Linked DNA regions of Bdellovibrio bacteriovorus str. Tiberius. The protein of the gene in region 1 binds, or shares a complex with, the protein of each later gene. Links are inferred from orthologs where the notes say so. Each region holds a gene or a part of one and is shown on either strand. Other genes may lie near its edges.

Region 1 (14,999 bases):
CCCATGGCCCGACAACTCAGGACGTGGCGTCCTTGTTCATTTCCCAGATCATGTGGTTGATCGTGGGCTGGACGGTATTCCTGGTTGTAACCATTTTGGATTATTCTGTCGTCACCCGCATTGCGCTGATTGCCTATGTGCTGAATCTGGGCGCGATTTTGTATGTGACCTTCTTTGGTAAGGTTGCCCTGGGTGCGCAGCGCTGGATTGATCTGGGCTTCTTCCGTTACCAGCCGTCTGAAACGATGAAGTTGGCGCTCATTATGCTGATGGCTAAGATCCTTGCCACACGCAGCACTCACGGTTCGGGCATGGGCTTGAAAGAACTGGCCCTGCCACTGACCGCACTGTTGATTCCATTTGGTCTGGTTGTTGAACAACCGGATTTGGGAACGGCGATGATGCTGGCAGCGATCGGCGGATCCATGCTGATCTTTGCAAAAATCCGCAAAAGCATTCTGGCGACAATCATTGCCTTGGGAATCATCGCCATTCCCATCGCCTGGAAATTCGTTTTGCATGATTATCAGAAAAACCGCGTTTTGACGTTCCTGTCCCCGACCAGTGACCCTCGTGGTACCGGTTACAACAGCATCCAGTCAAAAATCGCCGTGGGTTCCGGCCGCTTCTTTGGAAAAGGCTTTATGAAAGGCACCCAGTCCCAGCTGGAGTTCCTGCCAGAACGTCACACGGACTTTATTTACTCGGTTCTAAGTGAAGAGCATGGCTTCGTCGGCTCGATCGCTGTGGTGGGTTTGTTCTGCTTCCTGTTCATCACCGGAATCCGCATTGCCTCCAACGCCCGCGACAAGTTCGGGGCTTTGTTAACAGTCGGAGTCCTTTGTTACATCTTCTGGCATATGTTCGTGAACATCGGGATGGTTATCGGACTTCTGCCCATCGTGGGGGTTCCGTTACCGCTGCTGTCTTACGGTGGATCCAGCATGCTGACCACCATGGCCGGTCTGGGCCTGGTGTCGAGTGTCGCTTATCGCAGATATCTGTTCTAGAGTTCATTAAAAACAGAAATAAAAAAGGCAGGTTCATCCTGCCTTTTTTATTTAGAACAATGCATGCAGCAGAACCCGGCGATTGACCCGGTCAAGCATCATCAGCCCCAAAGGACTCACTTCAAGACGGACATGGGTTAAACCCATATTCACCCCACTGACCAAGGCCGATCGCGCCGGCATGTTCAAACCTGCCGTCGAAATCTGGCGCCAGCCCAGAGTGGCGTGAGCCGCCCACACCTGCACCGTGCCTGTCGGAGACTCCGATGCCGCAGAAACAAAATACATCCAACCCGTCGATTCATCATAACGGGAATGAGTCCACAGCGTCACTGCCGCCGGGTATCCGGCCAAAGAGGCATAATCCACCACATCAAAGTAAGTCGGAGTGGCATCCAGGATTTTAAATTTTTTCAGTTTCATATCATCGACAACCCAAAGATTGCCATCGCTGGCCTTTTGCAATCCCACCACATCTTTCAGCGGGCTGCTTTGCAAGGTTGCCGGAGCCAGCTCTGTCGCTGCCGGGGCCGACTGAGGGTCCCCCATCACACCGGCAATAAAGGTCACGGTTGTGCCATTGGAGCGGAAAAGCATCAGGTTGCGCTGCGAACCAGAGTTTTCTGTACCCGTGAAGTAAAGATTTTCGTCACCACCAAAATCCATCAGGTAACGATAGTTCGAAACCAGAACATTCGCCCCCGCGCCAAATGACGAATTGTACGTCGGGAAGCTTGCCGCCCCCGAGTTGGTCCGCAAATAGCGCACGGGTGTCGTGGCTGCCGCTATTGTTCCCGCCAGGGGATCATAAGAGCCAAGATTCAAGGCGTTGATATAACGGGTGTCACCCGAAACTCCCGCCACCGTCAAAATCGTGCCGGCACCATTGACGGCGATCCCCGCTGTCGCCATGGAGTTGGCGATCGTCACGTTGTTATAACCCGTCGAAATTGTGGTGGCCACTCCAGAACCGTCAAATTCGATGCGACGCAGGTGACTGAGTGCACGCACATACAAGGTGTTGTTGCGATAAAGCAGATCGCTGATTTCTGAAAACAAGACTTTGCGCAAATCCGCTGGACTGCCATCGGTATTGTTGCCGATCGTCGTCAGCGGATTATCGGCAACAACCGTATAAGTCCAAGCCTCATCCGGGCCGCTCCACTCTTTGTATTTCAATTCAAACAATTGATTGGTGGAACTGAAAACCAGCATCGAGCTGCGGGCACTTCCCACAAAAAGACGTATGCTGGTATTGCCACGCTCAACAGGAACAACATTGGTTTTATAGGTTTCAGTGTCGGTATTAAAGACCATGGCCTGATTCCCCGTCTCTGAGGACCCATAACAGACCAGCAAAGCCGTGTCTGACGATGAGGTGTTCGGCTGGCACTGGGAAGCCTGCAACGGAAGATTTGGATTGCCGGATTCTTTCAGACGATAGCCGCCTTCCATGCTGCCTCGCAAAGACATACTCGGACCGGTCCCCGTTCCGGCGCGGGGAATAAGCCAGATTTTGGAAAGATCCGCAGAAATAATCATCCCCATCTGATTCAAGCTGCTGCAAGGTATAGGCAAATCCGCGCCCGCAGTTTCCACGGCTGGCGCGACACTGGAGCAAGTCCCCGCCACTCCCACAATTTTCTGAGGCGTGCTGGCCGGATTACTCAAATCCAAAGAATAGAAAACAAAGTTGTCATAATAGATGTAATATCGCTCCAGCACCAGGCGTTCGTACTCGATACCACTGGTGTACTTTCTTTCCGGCAAAGTCCGAATGGAAAGAAGCTGCCCGTCTGACAGACGGATGCGCAGCAAAGCCGAACACGAAACAGATTTACCTGACGCCACATAAGCAACGTCATTGGCGTCGATTCCCAAAAGCAGAGCGCCATCCAGGAAGCCGGCGGCGCATTTTTCTTCTGACAGACTTCCATAGACACGCTTCACGGAAGCCGTCTGACGGTCGATCTTCATCAATGCGCCGGATTTGATATAGTAGAAATTATTATTGCTGTCCCCGTAAAAGAAAGAACGATCCAGATCCGCTTTGGCCACGTTGACGTTTTCACTCAACGCACTTCCGCCCACCAGAATTTTCCACGGCGAGTTATACAAACCCGAAGTGGTCTGACTGATCGCCCCGCTTTGCGAACTGCAGCTGACCTTGAATTTCAATGGCAGCGACGTCGTCACAGCGACCCCCGAAGGAGTAGTCACCGGCACAGTCCATGAATAGGGTGCATTCGGCAGGTTGGTGCCGATCACATGGTAGGTTAAACCATCATCTACCGAATAAGACAGCTCGCCCACAGGCAGCGCCGGCAGAACTCCGGACGAACTGCAATTCCAGGACAGGCTGTGAGTGCTGGATGGCGCCAGAGTATTGCCCTCTGCAGGCCCGGTCCAGCTCAGTTCAGGGGGTGCTTCGGGTTGATAGTTTACGATGGCCGAAACCACATTACTTTCCAGCCCCGTCGTACTGCGCACCTTTACATAAACCGTTTTGTCGCCAGCCAGGGCACTCAGTCTAAAAGACGATTTCGCGCCGGTGTAATTCACCCACGAAGCCCCGGTGAACAGCGTACTTTCTGAAAGCATGATCTCTTTGATCGGAGCCACTTGCGAAAACACCGTCAAGGCCACGTTGATATCCGGAACAAAGACCACCGGCGCCCCCTCAGCCAGCACCAGATCCAGCACACGCAAAACCGGGGACGTCATCTCGACCGCAAAAACCTTGGAAAGCTGACGGGTCTCATTCCCCGCCTCGTCTGTCACAGAGATCCGGTACCGGGCGGTCGTGATATCTGCTGAGGGCATCGCAATTCCTGAAAGTGTGTAGGTCTGCTCATTGTTATCACCGGCATTCGCAGCGACCCGTCCGGCTTCGGACCATGCGGAGCCATCGAAAAATTCAACAATAAACTCAGCCCCGGCTTCGATGTTTTCTTCCGTCAATTTCCAGGACACCGAACCATTGGTTCCACCGCGAACTGCCGAAGGACTGGTGATCGCAATTTCCGGAGGCAAAATATCAACAGTCCAGGTCTGTTGCGGCACGGAAGACACATTCCCCGCGCGATCACGACTGCGCAATTCAAAAGTATGCTCACCATGAGACAACGCCGTCAGCACAACCGGACTCAGACAAAGTCCCCACGAACCTCCATCAGTACGGCATTCCGTGTTTTCGATGCCGGATCCCCCAGGGTTGTCACCCGATGTGAAAGTAAAATTGGCTGCGGCCCCGTCAATAGTGGCTGGTCCCGACACCACGGCCACTGTCGGAGATGTCAAATCAACCGTCCATTTCAAAGACGTGATACCAAACTTATCCGAGCCGGTGCCGCCGCGAATCTGGAACAGGCATTCGCCTTCGAAGAGATCGTTTAATTCAATGGATTTTTCGGCACTGCCACCTTCAATGCGGATCCAGCCATTGCTCATGGCAGTGGGATCGTCGGGATTGATCCGATATTCATAATATTCCGGCACAATACCACGAGGTTTGAATGTGATGGTTTTTGAAGAGCTGTTGGAAAATTCGTTTTGCGACGGGCCTTGCGAAAATTCAATATCCATACTTGTCGCTTCATAGGTCGCCGTCATCCAACCACATCCGGTTAGCCACAGTGACAGTACAAGTATAAGCAGAGGTGCAAAAAGACGACCCCGAACATCTGCTATAGATCCCATACAAGGCTTTTCGGTCTAAACATCGAAACATAGAGAGTTATCCTCTATAACAAGACCTTTTATGCTCCCATTTTTCACATTATGAAAACGTCTCACAGTGGGTGTCTCGAAACAGGATTCCATCCCATATCGACTAACCACTAATCAGACAGTGTTCATACATTGGTTGACACCCCCCTTTGCCAGCTTCAATCCATGGCATTTGAAAGGTGCTTCAAAGCAAGACCTGAAACATTCCGCACACCTGGCCGTTCGGCACGGCACTTGAACTATACCTCTGTAACAGGAGGACGCGGATATGAAAACGAAACATCTCAAAATCGGAATCGCCTTTGTCACCGCATCGCTCACGTCGGTTCTATTTAATAACTTTTCTTTCACCCAGTGGCAGCGCCCTGAGGTGCCAGCGATTGAAAGCGTGAACGAAGCTTCACGTGTTTCTCACGCGAAAGAACTGCTGGGTGGCGGCTATAAAGGCAGTGACGCCCAGAAAATTGAAGGTCAAAAGGCATTGAATCAGGCCATTCTTTCCAAAGTTCAATCTCAGTTGCCGGCAAAATTCAAAGGCCAGGCGCGTGCCATCGCCCGCACGGTGATTTCTGAAAGTGCCAAATACGGTATGGATCCGGTGTTTGTTCTGGCCGTGATCAAAACTGAATCCAAATTCAATCCATTGGTGGTGGGTCGCCATGGTGAAATCGGTCTGATGCAAATCAAACCGGACACGGCGGAATGGATCGCAAAGAAATTTGATCTGCCTTTCAACGGCAAAAAGACTTTGCAAAGCCCGTCTGCGAACATCAAGATCGGCATGGCTTACATGAACTATCTGCGTGCAAAGTTCGACAAAAAGGCGATGAAGTATGTCAGCGCTTATAATATGGGTCCGACAAATGTGCGCCGTCTGCTGGCTAAAAACGTGAAACCGGCAGAATACAATTCACGTGTGATGAAGAACTACAGCGTTCTTTACTCCAACATCAATTCCAAAAACCCGCACACCTTGGCGGCTCTGTAATACACAAGTGTTCCCGCTCGCGATTGCGATCAGCGAGCATATCGTAAGGGGCTCAATCCACAGGCACCAAACTTGGCCCGCATCCCGCGGTGGTAAGGATGCCAAAGATTGTCCCCTTTTTTGCGTTTCAGACACTCCCCTGCCTTCTACCACAATTTAATGGTTTCTCGCATTGGAACGGTTATCGCAAGAAAACCTCCTATCAGGAGAAAACCATATGAAAAAGAGTCTGACGGCCCTGGTGGCCCTGTTCCTATTAAGCAGTATCGGTCACGCAGCCCCTTATTATACTGGTATCGGGTGTAACGAAGAAGGCACGTCGTGCACCTTCGGAAAGCCCTCTAAACGCGTTCTGCAGTGGTCCCGCAAAGGTACAATTGATGAACTGGGTTCCCGTTGTGAGAAATTCTTCGACAATCTGGAACAGCGTCAGCGTGTGATCGGCACTCAGCGCGCGATCGACCTGAAGTACAAGAACTTCACCTATAACTGGGTTGCGGGCGACCTTGATCAGAATGGTCACGCCAAAATCAAATGCCATATTGAATTGCACTCTGAAATCGCTGACGTGAAAATCGTGGGCGAAAAAGTAAAAAGTCTTTACTGGGTTTGTGAAAACGAAAACAGCGGCGGCATCTGCAAAAACTACGAGTCTGATTGCGAAGCTCTTCGTCAGCAGACCCTGAAAGACCCTTCTGTTCTGGATGCAACGATCTATCGTGGCGCGTCCCTGATGCAGGGTAATATCTGCGACGTGGTGGCAGCTCGTTTCAAATAGTCCTGACTTCACTCTTCTCTAATAAAAAAGCCGGAGCATACCTCCGGCTTTTTTATTTTTACACTTAAGCGGCGCTGCGCCCCCGGGCCCGGGATATTTCACGACACTCATTCAGCATCTGGTCATAATAGCTCAAAGTCTGCCGCAGGTTCTGCATCACCACCACCTGGTCATCCGGCGACAGCGTGGCAATCTTATTCAGAGCCTCTTCGGTATGCCCCACGTCCTCTTCCGCATGCACGCGGATAAAGTGCGCGGCCTTCGGGCCCCAGGCTTTTTCAATGCGTTTGTTCATGTAATCACCAAAGTGCGCGGCCAGTGCTTCCAGCCCCAGAATGTATCCAAAGAAGGCCATCGGTGAATGGTGTTCAATATAATAGTACTGCGTCTGATAAAGCGCGCAGGTGCCCGGCATTTCCGGCCACTCGTCCATCTTGCTGCCCAGGGTTTTCAGATCATTCACCAGCAACTTGTCGTGGCCTTTTTCTTCCGCACAATGAGCCAGGAACCGGTTGTGGAACTCGGGCGCCCCAAACGGAGTGCGCGCCCCGGCCATGGCCAGCAGGCGTGTTGTGTGCCGGGCAAAATAGAAGGTCTGTGACACCCAGGCGGAATAGGCGTTTTTATCCTCCCACGGGAAAGCTTCGATCTGTTTTTTGGAGAAATTCAAAAGGGTCATCAGTTCATCGTTAACGTTCTTATTGTTAGGCATTTGTCTCTCTTTTCAGGTTTTATAAAACCATTAAGCTGCAATTTTCAGATTGTTTCTGCGAACTTCGCGCAGACAAGTCACGTGGGATTTTTTATCGGCCCACAGGCTTTCCACCAGCGCGTTGGATTTCGGATCAGGCAGAGGCACAACCTCCCCTTTTGCCGTCATCAGGATTTCGCATTCATAGTTCATCTTCATCACACTGCCAAAATAAGCGGTTCCGCTTTTTTCAGCCTTGCGCCGCACATGCAGATCCTTGCGGGCCGTGCCCACCCAGCAGTCCCATGGCGAAGACTCCATCACCTTGCTTCCCAGCGCGATGATGATTTCAGCCCAGTTCACTTCAGCACTGCGTGACCGGTATTCGGGAATCACCGTCAAATATTCCATGCTCATCAGGGTATTGATGCCGTGGCTTTTGAATTTATCAATGATCGCCTGATCAAAGGCTTTCATATAGTGGTGATCACGAAGGGCGTCCGAGCGCAGATCAAAAGCGCTGTACAAATGGAAACCGAAAACTTTTCCGTTATCGGTCAGGCAGACGACAATGTCGTTGCGATGAAAATCATCCGGGTTCAAAGGTTCGCCGACTTTGCCCAGCACCTCTGAATAGACCCGCCTCCATACCTCGTAGACGTCGTTGCTTAATTTTACTGTTTCGGGATTCAACTCGCGTGGATTGAAAAGGTGATACTGAAACTTACCCATACACTCTCCTTCCGGCAGAGTGTTTCGGATGTTCCACTTGTGAACTTGATAGTGTTTACTAATTTAAGACGTTTGATTCTGAGAACAAGTGACTTGTGTGCTGTGATTCTCAAAAAATCACATTGCAAAAAAATCAGTTGCGGAGCATTTCCACTTTTTCAAGAACGATCACGCAGTCAGGGCGCTTGTTTCGGTACACTGGAGCCATTCTGCGGATTTCGCAGTTCATCGTCAAACGCTCCGCCGAACGCGCTTCGCGCAGTTGGTGAACCGGAACATCCGGTACAAATGTACCATCCACTTCGCCGTTGAACACCAGGTTGCAGGCATCAATAATCTTCTGAGTGATGGTTTCTTCTCTTTCAAACAGGGACCACCACTCGTAGGCGTTCAGTTCTTCAAGAGTATAAGAACAGCAGTCAAAGAAATTGAAATTACGGAACAGTTGAACGTGCTCTTTGGAATAGATCTCAATGATATCTTCGTTCTGGATATGGCTGAACAAATCAGAACTTGGCACCAACCCCAGACGACGGAACGCCTTCCATGTGAAGGACAGACTGTCGTTGATTTTGTAGCCTTCAGCCAGCTGGGAATGACACAGCTCCTGATAGAAGCGCACTTTTTCAACGGCGTCTCTTTTTTTATCCAGAGGCAAACGGGAAAAATACGGAAGACCCGGAACATACGGGCGCACGGTTTTACCTTCAGCTTTCAGCATCAGGGAAATATCCGTGGTGATCGTCTTGAACTCTTCGTTCAGAACTTCGTGTTCATTGTCTCTAACGTAAATCTCTGGGTACATGATATCCTCGGTCGGCTCTTCAAACATTGTTTGGGATCCTGTGAAGTATCATAGTGAAACGCAGGACTCTTGTCCAATTCAAACAAAAAAAGGCCCCCACTTGGGAGCCTTCTTTACCTACTTCTAATAATTCTAAACAGAGACGCGATTAAACGTTCTTATTCAGGAATTCAAGAATAGCGTCTTTTGGGTGGTTGCCAACCAATTGGCCCACTTCACTGCCGCCTTTGAACAACAACATCGCAGGGATACCGCGGATGCCGTATTTGCCAGGAACGCTTGGGTTTTCGTCCACGTTCACTTTTACGATTTTTACTTTCGCACCCAACTCCTGTGCAACTTCTTCAAGCTTAGGAGCCAAAGCACGGCAAGGTCCACACCACTCGGCCCAGAAATCCACCAACACTGGGGTGGATGAATTTAGAACTTCTGCATCGAAAGACGTGTCTGTAACTGCTTTAGTAAATGTGCCCATGAATGGCCTCCGTAATATCTACACTCAATGTGATCACGGAAACCTTATCGTCAAGCCCGGTGAGGATCAATTACTTTTTAAAGAGGGCTTTTGTGAACTCTTGGCGCAACTTATCGAGTTCGTTGATGTTTTGACTATCCCAGTCAGCCTCCAGGTCTTTTTGACGACGACGCGCCTCAACCCGAGTCACGGTGCTTTTCGGAGATACCTTCACATCCTCCACAAGCTTCGCATACTTAGCCATCTTTTCTTGAAGTGCTTTATCAGCGTTTTGCAAACTTTCCTGAGCCCGCGAAACCAGCTGCGCCTGCTCGTCTTCTTCATTCCCCAGGCCCGTTCCAGGCACTGGAACTTCGACTTTTTCAACCTCGGGAGCCCCGCCACCCAAAAGCTCGCGTTCAAAAGCCTTCAGATCCACATCCGGAAAGTCCGACGCCTCTTCCGCTGCTGCGCCGCGCTCAGCATCCGCGGCAGCCATACGATCACCAAAGCGGAAAGATGGTTTTTCCCTTTGCTCTTCATCAGTTACAAGCAGGCCTTCAGAATTCTCATCAATTCTTTCAGGGCGTAAAGACTGCTCGCCATGGGCTTGCACTTCCTCCGTGGAACCCTTGATAAAAATCGCTTCATCCTCGGGGGAAAACTTTCCGCTGCCGGCCACGGTGGTGGCAGACTTTTGCGGGCTTTCAACATGCATGGCTTTGTTCAGGCGCTCCAGCAACACGGCTTCATCATGCCCCAACATGCGACCAATCACCTGCACCAGGCGCACCGGAGCCACCGGGGACTCCAACACCATGTCGACGCGGATCTTAATAAGATCCTGCGGATTGGGTTTGAAGTTTGCCGGAAAAATAAGCACCGACTTTCCCTGCCAGCGGGACATCTCTTTCAGACGCTTCCCGACCCCCAGTGAGCTGACCTTGCCGCCTTTACCAGCGCCCACAACAAGATCCGGATTGAATGCCAGCATCTGCTCGGCCACAGCGTATTCGCTGGACAGACCGATGACATCAAAGCCCACCTTTTTCAAAGTGCCTTCAACAGACATCAAGTCAGCATAATCCTCGTAAACCAAAAGAATCTTGTTCATAGTTCTATTGTCAGATAAGCAGAGTCATGGGTCAATAAGGCTTCTTCTGGACAATGGGCGCGATGACGTTGGGCCCAAGGCACTCTAGAATAGGTTCAACACACGGGCGACCAAGACGGAGACCAGATTTGAGTATTTTTAACGGAAAAAAAGCCGCACAGTACATTTTCTTTGAGATGCTCCCGAGTTTTATTTTGGGATTGCTGGTCTTTGTCTCCATTATTTTGATGTTCCAGGTTCTGCGACTTACGGAATTCGCCCTGGTGCACGGCGTGGCCATGAAAACCATCGCCGAAATCATCGGTTACGTCATTATCTCGATGCTGCCGATTCTGTTCCCCATGGCTTTGCTGTTCTCAGTTTTATTGACCTATGGGCGACTTAGTCAGGATTCTGAGATCGTCGCTATGAAAGCATCCGGCCTGCCGATGGGCACACTGCTGCTGCCCGCCCTGGTTTTGGCCACTTTGGTGGGTGTGATTTCCGCCCAGATGTCCTTCAACATCGCACCCTGGGGAAATCGTCAGTTCGAAGTTCTTTATTCCCGCCTGGCCAACACGAAGGCTGCCGCGATTATCAAGGAAGGCACTTTTGCGGAAGGCTTCTTTGACATGGTCATTTACGCCAACGAGGTCAACACCGACAAGGGCCTGCTTAAAAAGGTCTTTATCTATGACGAGAAAAACGGCGACGTGCCTTTGACCATCATCGCCAAGGCCGGAGAAATTGTTCCGGATCCCTCACGCCCGGGGCATGAGATTTTGCTGCAATTAAACCAGGGCGAAATTCACCGTCAGGCCAAAACTCACACCAAGATCAGCTTTGACACTTATGACGTGCGCTTCTCGGAACCTCAAAACATCGAGGAAAAAGCCAAGTCGCCGCCTTCATTGACGTTGGAAGAAGTCCGCAACCGCCTGAAAGAGGACATCAAAGACAAAGAGGTCCGTCGCACCTTGCAGAGTGAATACCACAAACGCTGGGCCATCTCGGTCTTGTGTATCGTCTTTGCGATGATCGGTGTGGGTTTGGGAACAACCACCAACCGTCGTGCAGCCAAAGCCGGCGGCATGATTCTTTGTATTGGTATCATCATCTTCTATTGGATTTTGTATGTGGCTGCTGAAGGTGCAGCACGAAGCGGAACTTTACCAGCGGCACTTGCCATCTGGACACCGAATGTTCTATTTGCTGCTTTGGGTGTGGAAACTTTAAGAAGAAACTGGAACTAAGATTGGGCTTGAAAAATAGAGCGATGCAGTAGCATCCTTACTACCACGGTCGTCCCTGACCACATCGCCCCTCCCTTACTTCAAATGGTAGGGGCAATACCTTGAGCTTGCAAAAGGTTTTTTTAGATCATTTCATTTTTTTCCCAAGCATTTTGGCCACTTAGCACATCCACTACAGGTAGTGTTGCAGCTCAAGTGTCTTACCTACCCCTGCTGGTGTTCTTTGTTCACCAGCATTTTCTGAATGGAAAAACATGAGCAAGTCTTGAGCATCACGAACCGCCTGTGCACCGTCCATCAACAAATCCAAAGCGCCTTGAAAATGCGGATCCAACGGATGCCCCGGAACCACCCACACAGGCCTTCCGATCTGTGCTGCTTGATGTGCGGTGATCAGCGTTCCGCTGCGACGACGAGCTTCCACCAATAAACTTGCGCGTCCCAAAGCGGCGATCAATCGGTTGCGATGATGGAACAGATGTTTGTGCATCTTTTGGTGATGATCATACTCACTTAAAAAACATCCACCCTGTTCAATCACAAGCCCCATCCACTCTTTCAAGTTCGCCGGATAGACTTCACCCAGCCCCGAGGGTAACACCACCACGGTGGGACAGAATTTGCGCAAAGCCACGCTGTGAGCCTTTTGATCCACCCCGCGCGCACCACCGCTGACAATGCAGGGCTTTTCATGCTCACAGAAATGACCCAGCTCTTTTTCCATCCATAACAATGAATCCGCCGCTGGCTCCCGACTGCCCACGACGGAAAGAGTTTTGGCATTGAGCCAAGCCGGCGAACCGCGATAACTCAGGGTCAACGGCGGGTCCGCCATCTGATAGCAAAGTTCCGGATACAAGGCCTCGCCATAAACGACAAAATTCACCCCCTGCAGTTTCAGCTGCAGACTTTCTTCGCAGTGTTTTTTGAACAGCTCATGGTTTTTCGACAAAGCCTCGGCCAGATCCGGCCACCGGGGGCGAAGTTCGACCAGCACCTGATCGGCGGCAAGCCTCCCAGCGCGGGCAAGCTCGCGATAAAGGGCATGAATACCGTCACGGTCGACGGCGTAAAGCGGATGACTTTTTATTATTTGCGAAATCGAGTAAAGATCGTTCATAAGAAAAAAGGCCCTGCAATTTGCAGAGCCTTCTTAAAAGAGTCTTAAAAATCAAGATCGGAATCATCCAGTCCGCCATCCGGCGCCGGAGTGTCTGCCGGGGTGCTCGGAGCGTTGTCAAATTCCTTTTCAAAGTCCTCGTCCGCTGCGGCGGGGGCTTCCACCACCGGAGCCTCGCGCATCGCCTGAACCACCGGTTTACCGACATAGTCGCCAACCAGGATGTTGTCCGAAGCTTTGATCACGTAGGCCGTCGCGAAGTTTGGCGATACACGCACAATTTTCACTGATCCCACCACGCGGTCGTTCATCACGGCTTCATTTTTCTTGTTACGAACGCGCTCGTCCGCAAACACCGCCAGCGTCTGACCTTCCTGCAACCCGGAAGCAGAACCGCCATCCAGGAACACCAACGTGCTATTGCCGAAGATATTACGTTTTTTGTCGAACTGCCCACCCATGATTTTTGCGCCCACACCAGACACCATGCCTGACGGAGACGGATCGATCATCGGCAGTTTTCCCGGAGTCAGGATCGCCCCCACGTCCACCGGCTGAATGGATTTTTTCACAATCGCGCGATAGATGTTTTGCTGATCGTTCACTTTTTCCAGAACTTCGATTTCACCCTGCAGTTCCACCATCTGTCCCTGACGGTCTTTCACCAGAGGATCTTTCACCATGGTCAGATTCTTCTGAGCCACGAAATCCTTGCCGCCATTGCTGTCCAGACGAACATAAATGTACTGGAATTCACCGGCCGTTTTCATGTCCATTTCAGTTGCGGTCACACGACCCACACCCTGAACCGGCGCATCCGCCAGATAGTATTCCAAAAACTCGGGCGCTGTCGGGAACTGGGTTTTCGGCAATTCGATCTGCAATTCCAACTTAGGATCGTTCATCGCACCCATGCGATAAGAAGGCAGACTGTTCGGCAGAGTCTTCAGCAGCGGTGCGCGCTTTTTTCCGCGCGGCAAAGCCACGGTGTCCGTCTTGGCGCCAGCCTCAGGCTTCACGTCCGTCACCACTGTGCCGTCCGCTTTCCCCGCGGTATCAGCCGCTGCCAGATCCAAAGTCGGCGCTTCATCGGCCGTACCCGGGAAGAACTGAATGTTCATCTTCGGGTCAATTTCGTGCGGATTGTGAACCGCACCGTTATTCAAAGACCAAATTTTCGGCCAGAAATTCGGATCGCCGAAGAACGTTGTCGAGATCCCCCACAACGTGTCCCCTTTTTGCACCTGATAGATTTCCGCTTCGCGGTTGCCTACGGCTTTTTCCCACAGCTCTACAGAGGTGGGCTGTTCATTGTAGCTTTTGTAAATGCGGTGGAATTCAGCCTCGCGGGAATAATCCGGTTCCGACCCCACGACGCCCGTTGCCGGTGCCGGGCTGAATGTTTCAACCGTCTGAGTTTCCTGAGTGGGCGCTGAAGGAGCAATGTCTTCCATCGTCGGTTCAGGGCTTGCCACTTCCGGAGCCGGAGGCGGCGGCACATCTGCGCCGGAATCATCAACGTCTTTGAACTCTGGCACGCTGGGTTCAACCACTTCCTGCTGTTGGCTTTCCAGCACGTCCAATGGATCCGACTCCCAGGTCGCATCCGGTGGGTTGTCTTGCGCCTGCGCCAGCAGTGCCGTCAGGATCAGGGCCATCATTACGGAGAACTTCTTGTTCATCACTCTTTGCATCCTTGCCGTGATTTTTTATTTCAGAATTTTCAACTCAGCATCTGCGCGGAACGATTCCGGGCTGCCCGGGTAACGGGAGCGGACGTCCAGCAGGGCTTTGCGTGAAAACTCGGGCAGATTCATTTTTTTGTAGGTCATGGCTTTGGCAAACTTGGCTGCAGCCACTTTGTTGCTGCGAGGATATTGCTTTTCAATTTGCGCAAAGTACTTGATCGCTTCAGCGTAATTGCCGTTATCCACGGCCATACGGCCCGCGACAAACAATGCATTGTCGGCGTAAGAGCTTTGCGGATAGCGGGACAGAAGGCTTTGCAAGCGGCTCTTAAAGGCGATTTCATCATTGTTCTGATAGGCGCTTACCATTTCAGCATAAAGGCCGATGTCACTTTCTTTCGAAAGGTCTTTCCCCGTCAGCTCCACAAGCAGAGCTTCTTGGCTCAGGTCACGAGAAGAGCTCTTTGCTCCACTGGTTGCAGGTTTGGCGAACGAGGCCAAAGGCAGGCTTAAAAGGACCGTTGCTGCTAATAGTCTAAGTTGCTTCATCTATCGACACCTCTTGATCTTTTACTAGTATGACACGCCTTGAGAAGTGCAAACAAGCAGGAGTTATCCACATAAAATGTTGAGTTATTGTAATGCTAGACCTTAGACC
Region 2 (15,174 bases), 2.2 Mb from region 1 along the record:
CGCGACCAAGAATGCTCCAGCCACCAATGGTGGTGTTGACAGTCCGTACACGCAGGTTGTGGTGGGCGATATTCCCCTGAAGCACCGTGAAGTCGGTGGCTATCACCAGAAAGATTTTAACGGAGATGATCTGGATCTGGCCAAGATCCGCAAAGACAAATCCGATATGCCAAAACCTAAAAAGAAAGGTGACGAGCCTGAAGAAGATCCGCTGTCCCAGACCGCGAAGCCTGAACCCAAAGGTTCTGATCGCCGTCGTGATCCCCGTCACAACTTCAAAATTGAAGTCGTGCTGGTATCCAAGGTGCGCTCGTTCCGCACTTATTCGAAGGACATCTCTTTAAGCGGAACCATGCTTGAAGACGAAATCCCAAGAGACTTCCTGAATAAGCCTTTCGATCTGATCATTGTAAATCCATTTGAACCGGATCCATCCAAAGCCCGTCTGCTGTTCCGCGCGAAAATCGTGGGTGACCTGGCAGACCCTCGCCGTCTGATGTTCATCGAACAAGACGTCACCATGACATTGCGTCTGGATGCTTTGCTGAAAGCTTACGTGGCTTATCAGGATCAGGTCCGTCGCAGCGCCGGCTAGTCTTACTCCAACCTTATCAAAAAATACTGTTTTGCAGGACCGCGCATCGGCGCCTCTTCACGACTATCGTCGTATAAATTGCGATGCTGAATTGTTTGCTCCTTAATCATCCTTCAAATTTTCAGAATAATTATTGCGTTAAACCCTCTTAATGAAAGATCGAGGCCAGTTTTCTCATATCAACGTCAAGACTCTTTAACACAAACCCGATATCTAATTTTGAGAAATCCATTAAGGAGTCTTTATGAGTACACTGAAGTACGTTGTTGTGATGGGGACCGCACTTGGTCTGCTGACGGGTTGTCAGAAAGAATTGGAAGAAGCTTCCAAACCCCGCTACCTGTACATCGCCAGCGGCGCCTGTTATTCCGGCACTGGCAACACCACTTACAGTGCAACGACTTCCTCCAATGTGATCTTCCGCATCGGTCTTGAAACTGCTCAGTATGAAGGCCGCATCGCCGATTTTTCTTCTGTGCTGGATGCTCCGGGCACAACTCCGGTCAGTATTGTCAATCACGACGATGAACATCTGCTGGCCCTGCTTGAGCACACCGGACAACGGCGTATCGAGCGGATCAAAAAAGAACTGCTCGGCGAAAGACAAACTTTTTATAACAACACTTCCGCGACGGCCCCTATTGGCGCGTTACAATCGGCCGCTCGCTTTTTATTTTCAGTCGTGGATGGTCTTTTGATCAGCCGTACAACGGCGATTGAAAAGCTCGACACGGGCAAGTCCCGCGAAACCGGGACAGGCACCAATGCCTGGGTGCAGGGACCGGGTGGCGCTTGCAGTGCCTCGGTCACCAACATCACTTCACTTGCCACCTATCCGACATCATCCAATGCCGCTGGTTACAACATCATCTACACTCATTCCCAGAATGCCTCCAGCGCCAACAATCGTATTGGTATCATGAACGGACTGACGGGTTGGAACGGAACCACCGGATGTCTGGCGGCACAATCCGGCCCGGCCCTGACCGCTTACCCGACGTCTTCGGTGTACATGCCTGATTCCGGGCGTATCGCGGTGACTTACGCAGGGATCTCGGGATCCATGCTGAATTCAATCTACACTTATGATGTTGATGAAACCGCCAACACCATTTCAGATGCGGTGAATGCCTATGAGGTTCCCAGTGTGATCTATGGAGCTTCCGCGATGGTTTATGACGAAGTGAAGGGGCATCTGTACGTTGCCACCGGCGGCGCTGTGACCACGAACTTCACGACAGGAAACATTCCGTACAATATTGAAAAATTCAGCTATGACAGCACGACGAAGACCTTCACCCGCGTGGGTTCAACGTCGTATTACAGCGGTAATCTTGAAACCCGCTGCATCTCGTCCATGTTTATTGGAAATTAAGGCGTTCCGATGATTTGAACGCCCCAGCTGACCAGATCCCCATTAAAGGTTGAACCACCATCAATGACTTTGATTGTCCAGGTGCCGTTGGAACGTTCCTGGAAGAAGGCATTGCTCAGGAAAACTTCATTGTCATAATCCACCTGACCCAACAATGAATTTCGCATATTCAGAATCATGCTCTTGGTGCCTGACGGAGACGTCAATTCCACACCCAGATCGCCCACACGGTCATGATCCACCTTCAAACGAATACGAACCCCTTCGATGCGCAGATTGTCGGTCACCGTCACGGTGTTGCTGACACCCGTCGCACTGTAATCAGGAATTGCCACCCGTGTGGTGTTTTCAACCCAGCTGGTCCCCGAAAGACCGGCCGTAAATGTCGAAGTATAGTTCTTTGCCATTGCCACGGCCGCATCCACATTCACGCGGCCAAATCCATACCAGTTATGGAATTTGAAACCGGCACTGTTGGTGACCCAGGCATTTTCCCAGACAGCACCCGCAGGCAGAATCACGTTCTTGGCAGCATTCCCCGGATAATTCCGCAGAGGATGGTTGCTAATCGCCCCTGAATTCGGACGAACCTGCACGGCTGTTTTGGCCAGGATGTATTTCACATCACGCCAGTTCAAGTTCGGATTGGCTTCCAAAAGCAAAGCAATCGCCCCCGTCAGAACCGGAGCCGCCGAAGAAGTCCCGTTAAATGTCGTTGTGTAATTGCAATTCAGGTTTCCGTTATTACCCCGTTCGAATTCCACTTTGCCCGAAATGCTGGTCTGAGCATAACCCGCCGTGCACCCCGTGCGGTCCGTGGTCACCATCGCTGGAGAGTCATCACCGGACTCTCCACCAAAGGAAGAAATCCATACATTGGCCCCCACAGAAGAATACGAAGCTGCATCGCCTGTTGAATTTAAAGCCGCCACAAGTATCGTGTACGGAGTGCTGTTGTCCGGATCCAGATTGGAGTTACCGATGCAGTAAGTATCTGTCGATCCTTTGCATTCCACCAGGAAGTCATTTCCCGCAGACTTCACATAGATCGAGCCTTTACCGCTGCGACCATTAAGCACACCGTTTAGCAAAGCCGTTTCCCAGGCAGCCACCGGATCCGGCAGATAGTTCTGAGAATTCCCCCAGCTCATATTGTAAACATCATGGCCGCCACCAAGTTGTTCGGCCATACGAGTGAAAGTTTGTGAAACTCCGGTGGAAAGGAAATTGTACGCCAGCAGCTTTGCCTTATAGGCAACACCCTTACTGCCCACGCCATTATCACCCACAGCTGCCGCCAATCCCGCAACCGCAGTCCCGTGATTGTCGTCGGCAGAGTTCGGCGGAGCATTGTTTGTTCCGGAGGTGTGATAGTTCCTGGAAACCCCATACAGGAAGTTGTCCTTCAGGTCAGGATGGACATCCTGAACACCGTCATCGGAAATCACGATCTTGATTCCATTTCCGGTTAACCCGGAAGTCCAAGTCTGTAACAGATTCAAATCCACACCGGCCGTTCCGGCATCACTGGCAAAAACTTTTTGTCCGGTATTATTGATATGCCAGGCATAACCCAACAACGGATCCGCGCCCGTGCCCGCCAGCTCTTCACCAACCGCAGTGAAACTGTTTTTCGCGCAGTTGGTAAATAAAGTCCCCGTGATAGCAGCTATCACCGCAAGGCCCATCAGCATTTTGGCTTTAGGACTAAAACTTTTCATACTTCCTGCTTAAAATCTCCAGCTGGGTCTGACTGATGCCAGGTTCGCTGCTTAAACGTTCTTTCAAAGAGGACAAATTAAAAGTGTCCTGCGCCGAAGTCACAAAATACATATTTGCTTCCGGCATCGAACCCACAACTTTCAGGTCATATTCCTGAATCAGAGAATCGATATTCACGCCTTCATTCACGGTGATCTGAATGGTGCCGGTCACAACGCCCGCAATACCTTTGCGTTCGTTATAAACTGCCAATGGCTGCGACGCCGAGAAGTGGCGGTCATCGCCGCGGAAGCCGTCTTCTTCGACCAGATAGTAACCGTTGATTTCAGCAAGATAGGCGCTGCGCTTTCCGGCAGACTGCGGATACGCGGTTACACCTTCCCACACCTTCCAGGCAGTCCCGGAAAGAACTGATGACTGTGCCAATCGGCGATCATCAGGTTTTGGTAAAACCATCTGCTTTCTTTTTGGTTCCAGCAAACGGCGGGATTCTTCCGCTTGGTTCTGACCGTGCGACGGGATTTCAGTAACCTGCATTTGCGCACCCGGGGACTGCATGGCGATGTCCTCTTCGCTCAGACGGTCCTCTGAGGATTCAACAACATCGGCGGCCTCTTTCAGGGATTCAGTCAATGTCGGCTCCTGATCCTTTTTTAGGAACAGGGAAAGCGCTACAACCGCTGTGATTACAATAAGTAAGATGATGACGTGTTTACGTGCCATGAGTCCTTTAATTCTATCGTTAAAAAGGGGGCCACGTTCACTATTTTCTGCAAGAAGTATTGGGAAAGTATGGAAACAGCCTGTGTTCTCGTTTTGAGACAGAACTTTGGTCTGTAATAAAAAACCCCTCAGCAATCACTCACTGAGGGGTCCATATTTTTTTAAATCATTTTCTCTTCGATTACGTATTCAACTTCAAAAGCGTTTCCACAGTTTTTTTCAGCTTTTCAACGTCGAATGGCTTTTTGATATAGTCATCAGCGCCGATCTCGAAAGCTTTTTTCATGTCTTCTTCAGAAGCTTTTCCGGAGACAAACACCAGCGGGATTTTTTTAAGATCGCGGTGTTCTTTCAGCAGTTGCGCCAGTTCAAAACCGTTGATCCATGGCAGACCCACGTCCATCAGAATCAGATCCACCGAGTGATCATCCAGTACCGTGGAAAGCTCGGTGCCATCAGCCGCAAGCTTTGTCACGTAACCTTCACTTTCAAGGATTCTTTTCATCGCCAGGCGCATGGTTTCGTCGTCCTCGATCACAAGAATGATCTTTGGATCCAGCTTTTTCTTGGCTTCACGGAACTGATCCAAAGGCACAACTTCCTGAGAAGCAATGCGGGCCTTGGTCATTTTCTCGATCTTTTCGATCAAATCCTTGGTGTTGATTCTTTTGTCCTTCATATCTTCCTTAGTGAGCTTCCTGGGCTTCCAGCCATCTTTCAGCATCGATCGCCGCCATACAACCTGTACCGGCTGCCGTGATCGCCTGACGATATACGTGATCTTGCACGTCTCCCGCCGCAAAGACACCTGGAATGTTAGTATACGTGGTGTTGGGCTGGGTGATCAAATAGCCTGTCTCATTCATATCCAAAACACCCTTGAAAAGGTCGGTGTTCGGCTTATGGCCAATGGCCAGGAATAGACCGGTGATCGGAAGTTCTTTGACAGCGCCATCAACGGTGCCTTTGATTTTTGCGCCGGTCATACCCTTGCCGTCACCCAGAACCTCGGTCACTTCAGTGTTGTAAAGCACTTCGATTTTTGGATTCTTCAGTGCACGGTCCACCATGATTTTGGAAGCACGGAAATGATCACGTCTGTGGATCAGGTACACTTTGGTTGCGAAGCGAGTCAGGAACTGAGCTTCTTCCATCGCCGTGTCACCACCACCGACAACACCGATTTCCTGATTGCGGAAGAAGGCGCCGTCACACGTTGCACACGCAGAAACACCGCGGTTGGCGTAAACTTTTTCAGAAGGCAGACCCAGATACTTCGCGCTGGCACCAGTGGAAATGATGATGGATTTGGCCAGGTGAAGTTTGTCACCGATCCACACTTTGAACGGACGCTGGGAAAAATCCACTTTCGTCACGTTGCGGGTGATGAAACGAGTGCCGAATCTTTCGGCCTGTTTTCTCATGACAGTGATCAGGTCCGGACCGGTGATTCCGTGGTCAAAGCCCGGGAAGTTTTCAACTTCAGTCGTGGTCATCAACTGACCGCCGGCCTCTTCACCTTCGATCATCAAAGGCTCCAGATTGGCGCGGGAAGTATAAATAGCGGAAGTCAGGCCTGCAGGGCCGGAACCGATGATGATGACATTTTCAACTTTTTGATCCTGAGTCATAGATTACCTCACAATTGGTCGGGACAATAACGGATCAAGGCTACCACAAATGGGCCCGTTTTCATTAGTTCTTTGCACGTTTTGGACTGCGTCAGCTACACTGGGCTATGCCTTTGATTTCTTTTAAAAAGAACATACGCACTCCGGTGGATGTCCCCACCGAAACGGTCCTGATGACGGCTCTGCTGGAGGCCGGACTTCCCGTCGCCTCCAGTTGTGACGGTGACGGGGTTTGCGCAAAGTGCAAAATCGTTGTCGTTGAAGGCCAGGAACACCTCAGCGCTGAGAACGAAACAGAATGCTTCCTGAGGGACGCCAATAATCTTCCCAAAGAAGTCCGTATCAGCTGCCAAACCCGAGTTCTCGGTGACATCACTGTCGATGCTACGTACTGGTAATTACAATTACCCCCCTGGTTCTGTCTCAGATTGATAGTTAAAAGAGGGCTTTGTCTCATATTCTCTATTCAGAACCTCGACCGTCAGGCCGATAAAATTCTAGTCCGGGAGGATCATGAATATTCGGCACCTTTGGATTTTACTTCTTTCCTGCTTATTCTTAAGCGGCTGCACCATTGAGGCTGAACTGCTTCGTTTGGCCGCCGATGGTCTGCCGTCTCTAAGCCCACCTGAGGGAGGAAATCCTTCCAAGGTCACCGCCTCGTCCTTCAATGTGCGCACGAATTTCCCGGAAAGACGCGGGAACGCCCAACAGATCCATATCGGCAGCGACGGACAAATTATCTTTAATAGCGTCATTTACAATGACTACTACACGAACAGCTACTTCAAAAAGATAAACAACCAGGGTGCCCCGGTTGCCCTTTCCACCGGGAAGTCACAACAAGAGACTCCGTATTTTTCGCAAGCGCACTCGGCCTTAAATTCCACTGGCGACGTGATGGTGCAACTGGGTTACATTTACGATCCCTCGGGTGAATTCATCGGCCTTGTGAAAACAGATATCAATGGTGTCGTCGACACCAGTTTTAACAGCGGAAATCCTGTAAATATCAATCTGGATCAAACCAAATACATCGCCCGATGGCTGAAAGTGGATTCTTCAGAGCGAATCTATGTGATTGGGGAATTCACCGACACTGGCGTCAGCGAGATCTTTATCAGCCGCTATCTTACCAACGGCAGCCTCGACACCAGCTATGGCACCGCCGGATTTGCCAAAACGGATGTGAATTCCGCCTTCAGCATGCTTGAAGACTGCACCCTTCAAAGTGACCAAAAGATGGTGTGTGCCGGCGCGGCTGGGAACCAATTCTTTGTTGTCCGGTTCAACACAAGCGGTGTTCTGGATACAACCTTCTCCGGAGACGGCATTCTAACCGACTACTATCAAGCCACGATGTTCGATATGGACCGCATCCATTCTGTTATTACCAAGCCTGGCAAAATCTTCGGTCTGGGTCGCGGGACTGTCGCAGGTCCACGAATCATCGCTCTGAATGATGATGGCACCCGTGATAATACTTTTGCCACCAGCGGCCTTTTCAGCCTGGCCCCAAACTTTTCCTACACCGACCATATCACGTTAACATCTTCAGGCGATCTGCTGATCACAGGCAGCAAAGTAAACGGCGCCAACACCGAACTGCGGGTCGCCAAAGTCCTGGCAAATGGAACTTCGGATGCCAGCTTCGGGACCTCGGGACTTGTGTCGCTGAGCGATTTCAAAATCAAAAACACCGCCCTGAATAAAGTTGCGACTTCTGTGACCCTGGATGGATCCGACCGCATCTATCTGTATGGAATCTCCATCAGTCCGGACAGCCCTCGCGGTTACTACGTGACCAAACTGGAAAGTAACGGCAGTCTTGATAACTCTTTTGGCACTGCCGGAGTGCTCAGACCGCATTTTTTGATTTCTTCAAATGAACAGGTGAAGCGATCCTTAATACAGGGCGAAAATCTCCTGGTGGCCGGGACGATGCTTGAAGGAAGGGCCGTGTTTTTATCCAAAGAGCACAATTACGCACTCGACACCAACTTCGGAATTCAGGGGCACTTTACTTTTTACGCCGACAACTTCGAATATATTGAATACATGTTCCTGGCTGAAAATCCTGCTGGAGGCTACTTTCTGTCAGTGGATATCGGCAACGAGGCCACCCAGATAACGACTCAAAAAATTTTAAAAATCACCGCTGCGGGCGCTCTGGACACTTCATTTAATGGAACGGGCATCATCTCACTTCCCAACCCTGAAGCCATGTCGATGGGAATTACTGCCGCCGATGCAAATGGAAATCTGTACGTCCTGAACAAGCTTTGGGAAGGGGCTAACTCGGAGAAAATGATGATCTCCAAATACAATCCGGCCGGCGTCCTTGCTACAAGCTTTGGCAGTTCCGGGCAGCTTGTGACCACACTTGAAGTCTGGCCTTTGGACGCCACCTTCAGGAACGGCCGCTTGATGGTTGCGGGCAACAGCTATGATGATGCCTATGTCATCCGGTTTCTGCCTGACGGATCGCTTGATCTGACGTTTAACTCTGTCGGGTACACCATGCAAAGTATCAACATGGAAAACGAATACATGTCGCTTCACTTCGACAGCGATCAAAATGTTTCCCTGTTTTATGCAAACTATGATTCTGAAGAAAAGTTCATTCTGAAAATGGACCAAGATGGAGTTCCGGATGCGACTTGGGGCACGGGCGGCATCCTGGCTATACCGACGGCACCAGCAAACATGCTGACTTCAGCCGTCTGCGATTCTCAAGGAAGATGGCTTCTGACGGGAACGGAAAACTATAGAAAAGCCTTTATCGCCCGCCTGACTCCAGCCGGAACTCTGGACACCACTTTTGGCAACAACGGCTACGTGGTAGATGATGACTATTTGCAATTCAAAACAATAGCGATCGTTGCAGGTGACGGTATCCTTACAACTGGCGAAGTTAATAACAATGGCGTCATCGACGTTGCTGTTATCCCTTATGACAAGGATGGCGTTCGCTAGTGCAACTTTCAAAGAGCCCGCTTTTGAAAGTCCCTGCCAGGATCATCAGATTCATGATCGGGACGATCCAGACGACGGGCTTCTACCGGCTGCGGAACCGCGCAGCGCTCCCCTTCAACGCGTGACATATTGGTTTTTCGCCCAATGCCCGATTGATTTCGTCCATAACAAGGAATCACTGAGCTGCGCAAAACCGTGGTCGGCTCTGCCGGAGCCACAAAGTCAGTTTCGCGCGTGACAGCCGCACCGGCCTGTTCAAAGCCCAGCAGCAGAATCAAAGCAAGGAGTGCCAGAGTAGCCTTTAATAAAGAACCCATAGAAATCTCCTTCTATGGGCCCATTGTATCCCGAGTTCGGGACTAATTTTGAATTTTGCGTTTTAACGCTGGACCTAGAACCTTAGGCCTTTTGCAAACGGACGAAATTGATTTTGATGCCTTCACGCAGGAAGATTTTCTCAAAAGCCGTTTCGAAGTTTTGATCTTTCATTTCGGAATTATGCAGATCCTGAGTTTCAAAAATGATCTTGTACGGAGACTGACGGATTTCATCCATCGCCCACAGGAAGTACACCAAAGAATCCGTTTTGAAATTGATGAATGAACCCGGCTTTTGCAGACGGAACAGCAATTCCAGATTGTCTTTGCAGACGAAACGATTTTTCGGTTTCTTCGGCGACGTCCATGGATCCGGGAAATGGATATAGACGTTGTCGATCTCGCCTTCCGCAAAAAGATGATCAATGTTGAACGCATGAAAACGCGTGATCGCCGCATTTTTGCAGCCCGCATTCATGGCGCGACGGATGGACTGAATCAAAGGTTTGTATTTCAGTTCCAGGCCCACCAGCAGACGGTCGGAATGGGTTTTTGCGTGATGTGCAAAATAAGTCCCGTTCCCGGTGCCCACTTCCACGTCCATTGGCAAAGCCGGATCAGCTTTGAAAACGTCAGAACGCCATTTGCCTTTGTTCAGCGGAGCACGCAGCTCATCGAAAGCCACATGTGCGTATTCGCCGTTCAACGCCAGGGTGTAGGCATTCTGGTTGGGAAGGTCTTTGGTGATATTAATTTGTCTTCTTAGGGCCTGATCTGTCATGGGTCCCTTGATTAGTCGGACCCGGGTCATCGGTCAAGCTTTTCACAGAGAAGTCCTGTCTGTGGCGGAACGGCTGCAAACGAATCGGGCACTGAGGGACCTCGCAGCTGTCACAGTAGGATTTTTTACAAGGATCCAGGTGAAAAGCCAGCTCCCCGTCAAACTCATAATCCTTTACCACGGCCGCCTCAAATTCACCGGTCATGGCATGAACCTGAGAAACATCCCAATATTCCGGCACCACCATATGGGCGTCCACGTGATGGAAACGTCCCGAGCGGATCACCCGCAGATGGTGAATATTGATCACCCCGGGCACGCGGTTTTTTTCAAGCGCCCCGGCCAGAAGTTCGAGCGATTCCACATCCTGCTGGTCCATCAGACCCCCCAGGGATTCACGCACAATCTTGAATCCGGCATACGCCAGCTGCAAACCCACCAGCATGGCGATCACCGGATCCAGCCATTGAATTCCGGTCAGCAGCACCAGCCCCAAACCCACCATCACACCCGCGGTTGTCAGCACGTCGGACAGTACGTGGGCCCCGCTGGCTTTCAGTGCGTCGGACTGATGGGTCGTCCCCACTCGCTTCAGATACAAACCCAAAGCCAGATTCACCAAAGCAGCTCCGCCGACAATCAGTAAACCCACTTCCAGCTTCTGGGTCGGTTCGTGATAAATCAATGCCTTGGCGGCCTCGGCAATAATCATGATCGCGGCAAAGAAAATCATCCCGCCTTCAAAGGCGGAAGAAAAATATTCGGCTTTGCCATGACCATAAGGATGATCCTCGTCCGCCGGTTGAGCGGCAATACGAATCACAAACAGCGCCACGATGGCGGCAATGACATTCACGATGCTTTCCAACGCATCCGACAAAACCGCCGTGGAGCCCGTCAGACGATAGGCGACAACCTTCATCGTGAATATCACGACACTGGCGATGGCAGAAATCCATGCGGCACGATTACGGATTTTATCAGCGGACGAAACAGAGCTTTGCATATAAGAGCGTTTTCTTAGATACCCCGGACGAGGTCAATGACTAATTAGCCAGCAGCCTTACGGCGCTTATGAATGGCAGATTTGATTTCCACCACAGGTGCAGCTTCGGGCTTGTAATGAGCCACTTGATTGCGTCCCGCACGCTTGGCTTCATAAAGCGCGTGGTCGGCACGACGAACCAGTTCACGGGCACTGATATTTTCACCCGGAATTGTGATGGCAAAGCCCAAAGAAGCGGTCAGCTTCATTGAGTCTTCCCCATTGCGGAAGGTGGTCTTTTCGATATTTTCACGCAAGCGTTCACAGAAATACATCGCACCGGCGTGATTGGTTTCCGTCAGCACCATCAGGAACTCATCCCCTCCGTAACGGGCTGGGATATCGATATTGCGGGTGTTGGCGCGAATGATCTTGCCGACTTCCAAAAGCACATAGCTGCCGAACAGATGGTCATGACCGTCATTCACGGTTTTGAAATAGTCCATATCCATCATCACGACACAGACATCACGGTGGAAACGACGACCGCGCTCCATCTCGAAGTCCAGACGTTGATACAGCGAACGCATGTTGTACAGACCCGTCAGGTCATCGGTATCAACAAGCTCTTTGAGTTTTTCATTGGCGAAAAGCAACTGCTCGTGCAAATCACGGATACGCAGCTGCGAGCGAATGCGCGCCAGAAGTTCCAGCGGCACAAATGGTTTTACGATGTAGTCATCCGCACCCGAGTCCAGAGCCTCGATAATCGCTTCGGTGCTGGAATTTTCCGACACAAACACGCAGGAAACGTGAGACAGACGCTCACGCACGGATTTCAACACCCGCAAACCCGCCATGGAAGGCGCCATCCAGTCCAAAATAACAATGTGAGGGATCCAGGATTCAATCAGCTTATGAGCTTCCGCCTCGGTGGTCACACCGCGCGCGTCGTAGCCCTCCCAGCGCAATGGCTCCAGGAGAATTTCCAGGCTGTCCTTGTCGTCGTCGATTACTAGAATACGGCGACTTTTAGGTTGTTTGGGGCTGACTTCAAAACTCATCTACATACCAGTGTAACGTTTGGGATACTGATCGGTTAATTCTGGGAATTATTTAGACAATTTTCTAATCATAAGACTGGGTAACCAAACTTTAATCCTGCCCCGCCGGGAGAAGGACTGGTGGCTGAGCTCCGGCGCTTCGGACAGTCCTCGCTCGGTGGGTTCTTCCATATTTACAGGCCCTTTGGCTCGTCGGGGGCACCTTGCATCCCACACTTCCCCGGACCTGCGGAACTTGCGGCGGAGCTCAGCCCCCACCCCTTCCCCCTCAGACAGATCTTGTTGGTGCGCCCGCGCGCGAAGTGCCGGCTATTTGGAGACAACGTGATGCGCTTCGACTGGATTGGGATTTGTGGACTTTGGGCCGGGGATTTTTCTTACATTTTCTGTGTTTTGTGGAGGGGTCTGATGTGGGCGCTAAGGGGGTCTTATTCGTTGAATTGTCTGGGGTTTTTCGTTAATTATGGTTGTGGTGTTTTTCTTTGAATTTTGAAGGATGTTTTTATGAGTTTGAACTTCACCGAGTACGAAGCAAAGTGGCAGAAAAGATGGATGGACGCGAAAGCGTTTCAGGCTGAGACAACCAGCTCCAAGCCGAAATATTATGCCCTGGATATGTTCCCTTACCCTTCGGCTTCCGGGTTGCATGTGGGTCACATGGCCTCTTACACTCCGGGCGATATTATTTCCCGCTACAAACGTGTGAACGGGTTCAACGTTCTTCATCCGATGGGTTATGACGCTTTCGGTTTGCCTGCTGAACAGTATGCGATCCAGACAGGTGTTCACCCTGCAATCACCACCAAGAAAGCTATCGACAGCTTCCGCAAAACATTGCAGACGTTTGGCTTCAGCTTTGACTGGAGCCGCGAGATCTCCACTTGTGAGCCTGATTATTACAAGTGGACCCAGTTCATCTTCCTGAAGCTTTATGAGCGTGGTCTGGCTTACCAGAAAGAAGTTCCAGTGAACTGGTGCCCGGCTTTGAAAACTGTTTTGGCCAACGACGAAGTTGTCGACGGCAAGTCCGAGCGTGGTGGTCACCCGGTGATCCGCGTTCCGATGAAACAGTGGATGCTGAAAATCACGGACTATGCTGAACGCCTTCTGAATGATCTGGATAAACTGGACTGGCCGGAAAGAACCAAAGAAGGTCAGCGCAACTGGATCGGAAAATCCGAAGGTGCGCGCATCACCTTCCAGGTTCACGGCGAAAAAGACACCTTCGAAGTCTTCACCACCCGTCCGGACACCTTGTTCGGTGTGACTTTCATGGTGATGGCTCCGGAACATCCGCTGGTTAAAAAAATCACGTCCCAGCCGCAATACACGGCGGTGGAAAATTATATCGCTGACACGGCGAAAAAATCCGAAGTGGACCGCAAGGCTTCCACGGAAAAAACCGGCGTGTTCACCGGGGCGCATGCGACCCATCCGATCACGGGCGACAAAATCGAAATCTGGATTTCTGATTATGTGCTGATGGATTACGGCACAGGGGCCATCATGGCTGTTCCAGGTCACGATGCCCGCGACTTTGAGTTCGCAACCAAATTCAACATCCCAATCAAGTCCGTTCTTGAAAGTGATCTGCTGCCATTTGAAGGCGACAGCATCATGATCAACTCTGAATTCCTGGACGGCCTGAATAAAACTGAAGCCATCTCCAAAATGCTGAAGCACCTGGAAGAAAACAAACTGGGTGTTCGCGAAGTTCAGTACAAGCTGCGTGACTGGTTGTTCAGCCGTCAGCGCTACTGGGGCGAGCCGTTCCCGATTGTTCACTTTGCTGACGGATCCAAAGGGGTTCCAGTCAATGAACTTCCGGTGATTCTGCCGGAAGTCGCTGACTACGAACCAGCTGACACTGGCGAAGCACCTTTGGCCCGCAACGCGGACTGGGTGAAGTACATGGATGGCGATAAAGAAGGCCGTCGTGAGACCGACACCATGCCGGGTGCGGCGGGTTCTTCCTGGTACTTCCTGCGTTACATTGATCCGAAAAACACCGAAGCTCCGTTCAGCCCCGAGGCTGAAAAGTACTGGATGCCAGTCGACCTTTACGTCGGCGGTCCTGAGCACACGGTCGGTCATTTGCTGTATGCCCGCTTCTGGACAAAGGTTCTTTTTGACTGCGGTCTTGTGACCCACGATGAACCGTTCCAGAAATTGGCGCATCAGGGGATGATCCTGGGCCCGGATGGCGAGAAAATGTCGAAATCCCGTGGAAACGTGATTTCTCCGGAAGACATTGCCCGTTCCCACGGTGCCGATGCTTTGAGAACCTTTATCAGCTTCATGGGTCCGGTGGACAAGGATAAACCTTGGGCTCCGACTGGTATCGACGGTGTAAGACGCTTCCTGGATCGTATCACCCGCCTTGTGGTGAATGACGACGGTCAACTGGTGGCAACTTCCGAGGCTTTGACTCCGGAGATTGAGAAATTAGTTCACAAAACGATTAAAAAAGTCACAGAAGACATCGAGTCCATGAGCTTTAACACTGCGATCAGCGCCATGATGATCCTGGTGAACGAGCTTTACCGTGCAGAATGCCGCTCTGTTTTGGCCGTTAAACCGCTGGTACAGATTCTGGCTCCGTTTGCCCCGCATTTGGCTGAAGAATTGTGGGAAAAAATGAACGGAGAGGGACTTTGCGCTTTGGCTCCATGGCCAAAATATGATAACACCCTGTGCGCTGATGACACTGTGACAATTGGCGTGCAAGTGAATGGAAAAATGCGCGGCACGATCGAAATTGGCGTGGCAGCCTCCGAACAGGAAGCTCTTGCCGCGGCGAAAGCCGTTCAACAGGTGGCAGCTGTGCTTGGCGATAAGAATCCCGACAAGGTGATTTACAAAGCCGGCAAAATTTTGAACTTGATCGTTAAATAACTGGGTTCTTTTACCGAAAAGGACCCCTGAAAAAACAACGTGGGGTCCTTTTATCCGGGCCCCCTAGTCGTGAGGGCCAGAAGAGATGTCTAATTGGAGTCCTGAAAAAA

The links.
Region 2: the proteins of trxA (region 1) and trxB are in contact, whole or in part, in a crystal structure (PDB 1F6M), measured with the Escherichia coli proteins. The link is inferred for Bdellovibrio bacteriovorus str. Tiberius from one-to-one orthologs.

Annotation. Positions count from the first base shown.
Region 1 is NC_019567.1:2,525,500-2,540,498, forward strand. The notes cover bases 7,546-10,300. They hold trxA (thioredoxin), read right to left. Parts: upstream 9,209-10,300; coding sequence 8,882-9,208; downstream 7,546-8,881. Other genes in these bases: BDT_RS12070 (hypothetical protein), read right to left, coding at 7,546-7,928; BDT_RS12075 (hypothetical protein), read right to left, coding at 8,062-8,760; BDT_RS12085 (hypothetical protein), read right to left, coding at 9,279-10,300. Outside these bases: rod shape-determining protein RodA, read left to right, coding at 1-1,010; BDT_RS12050 (hypothetical protein), read right to left, coding at 1,062-4,595; BDT_RS12055 (lytic transglycosylase domain-containing protein), read left to right, coding at 5,008-5,727; BDT_RS12060 (hypothetical protein), read left to right, coding at 5,945-6,505; BDT_RS12065 (iron-containing redox enzyme family protein), read right to left, coding at 6,570-7,217; more of BDT_RS12070, read right to left, coding at 7,248-7,545; more of BDT_RS12085, read right to left, coding at 10,301-10,301; LPS export ABC transporter permease LptF, read left to right, coding at 10,430-11,533; BDT_RS12095 (DNA-processing protein DprA), read right to left, coding at 11,706-12,653; BDT_RS12100 (LysM peptidoglycan-binding domain-containing protein), read right to left, coding at 12,698-14,335; BDT_RS12105 (tetratricopeptide repeat protein), read right to left, coding at 14,363-14,890. UniProt on the Escherichia coli protein: Participates in various redox reactions through the reversible oxidation of its active center dithiol to a disulfide and catalyzes dithiol-disulfide exchange reactions.
Region 2 is NC_019567.1:360,385-375,558, reverse strand. What follows is about bases 4,075-7,004. They hold trxB (thioredoxin-disulfide reductase), read right to left. Parts: upstream 6,047-7,004; coding sequence 5,102-6,046; downstream 4,075-5,101. Other genes in these bases: BDT_RS01815 (hypothetical protein), read left to right, coding at 6,560-7,004; BDT_RS01820 (2Fe-2S iron-sulfur cluster-binding protein), read left to right, coding at 6,154-6,444; BDT_RS01830 (response regulator), read right to left, coding at 4,597-5,094; BDT_RS01835 (hypothetical protein), read right to left, coding at 4,075-4,415. Outside these bases: BDT_RS01850 (PilZ domain-containing protein), read left to right, coding at 1-595; BDT_RS01845 (hypothetical protein), read left to right, coding at 840-1,970; BDT_RS01840 (S8 family serine peptidase), read right to left, coding at 1,967-3,691; more of BDT_RS01835, read right to left, coding at 3,678-4,074; more of BDT_RS01815, read left to right, coding at 7,005-9,022; BDT_RS01810 (hypothetical protein), read right to left, coding at 9,031-9,339; tRNA (guanosine(46)-N7)-methyltransferase TrmB, read right to left, coding at 9,422-10,120; BDT_RS01800 (cation diffusion facilitator family transporter), read right to left, coding at 10,089-11,126; BDT_RS01795 (GGDEF domain-containing response regulator), read right to left, coding at 11,171-12,169; leuS (leucine--tRNA ligase), read left to right, coding at 12,674-15,064; speA (biosynthetic arginine decarboxylase), read left to right, coding at 15,150-15,174.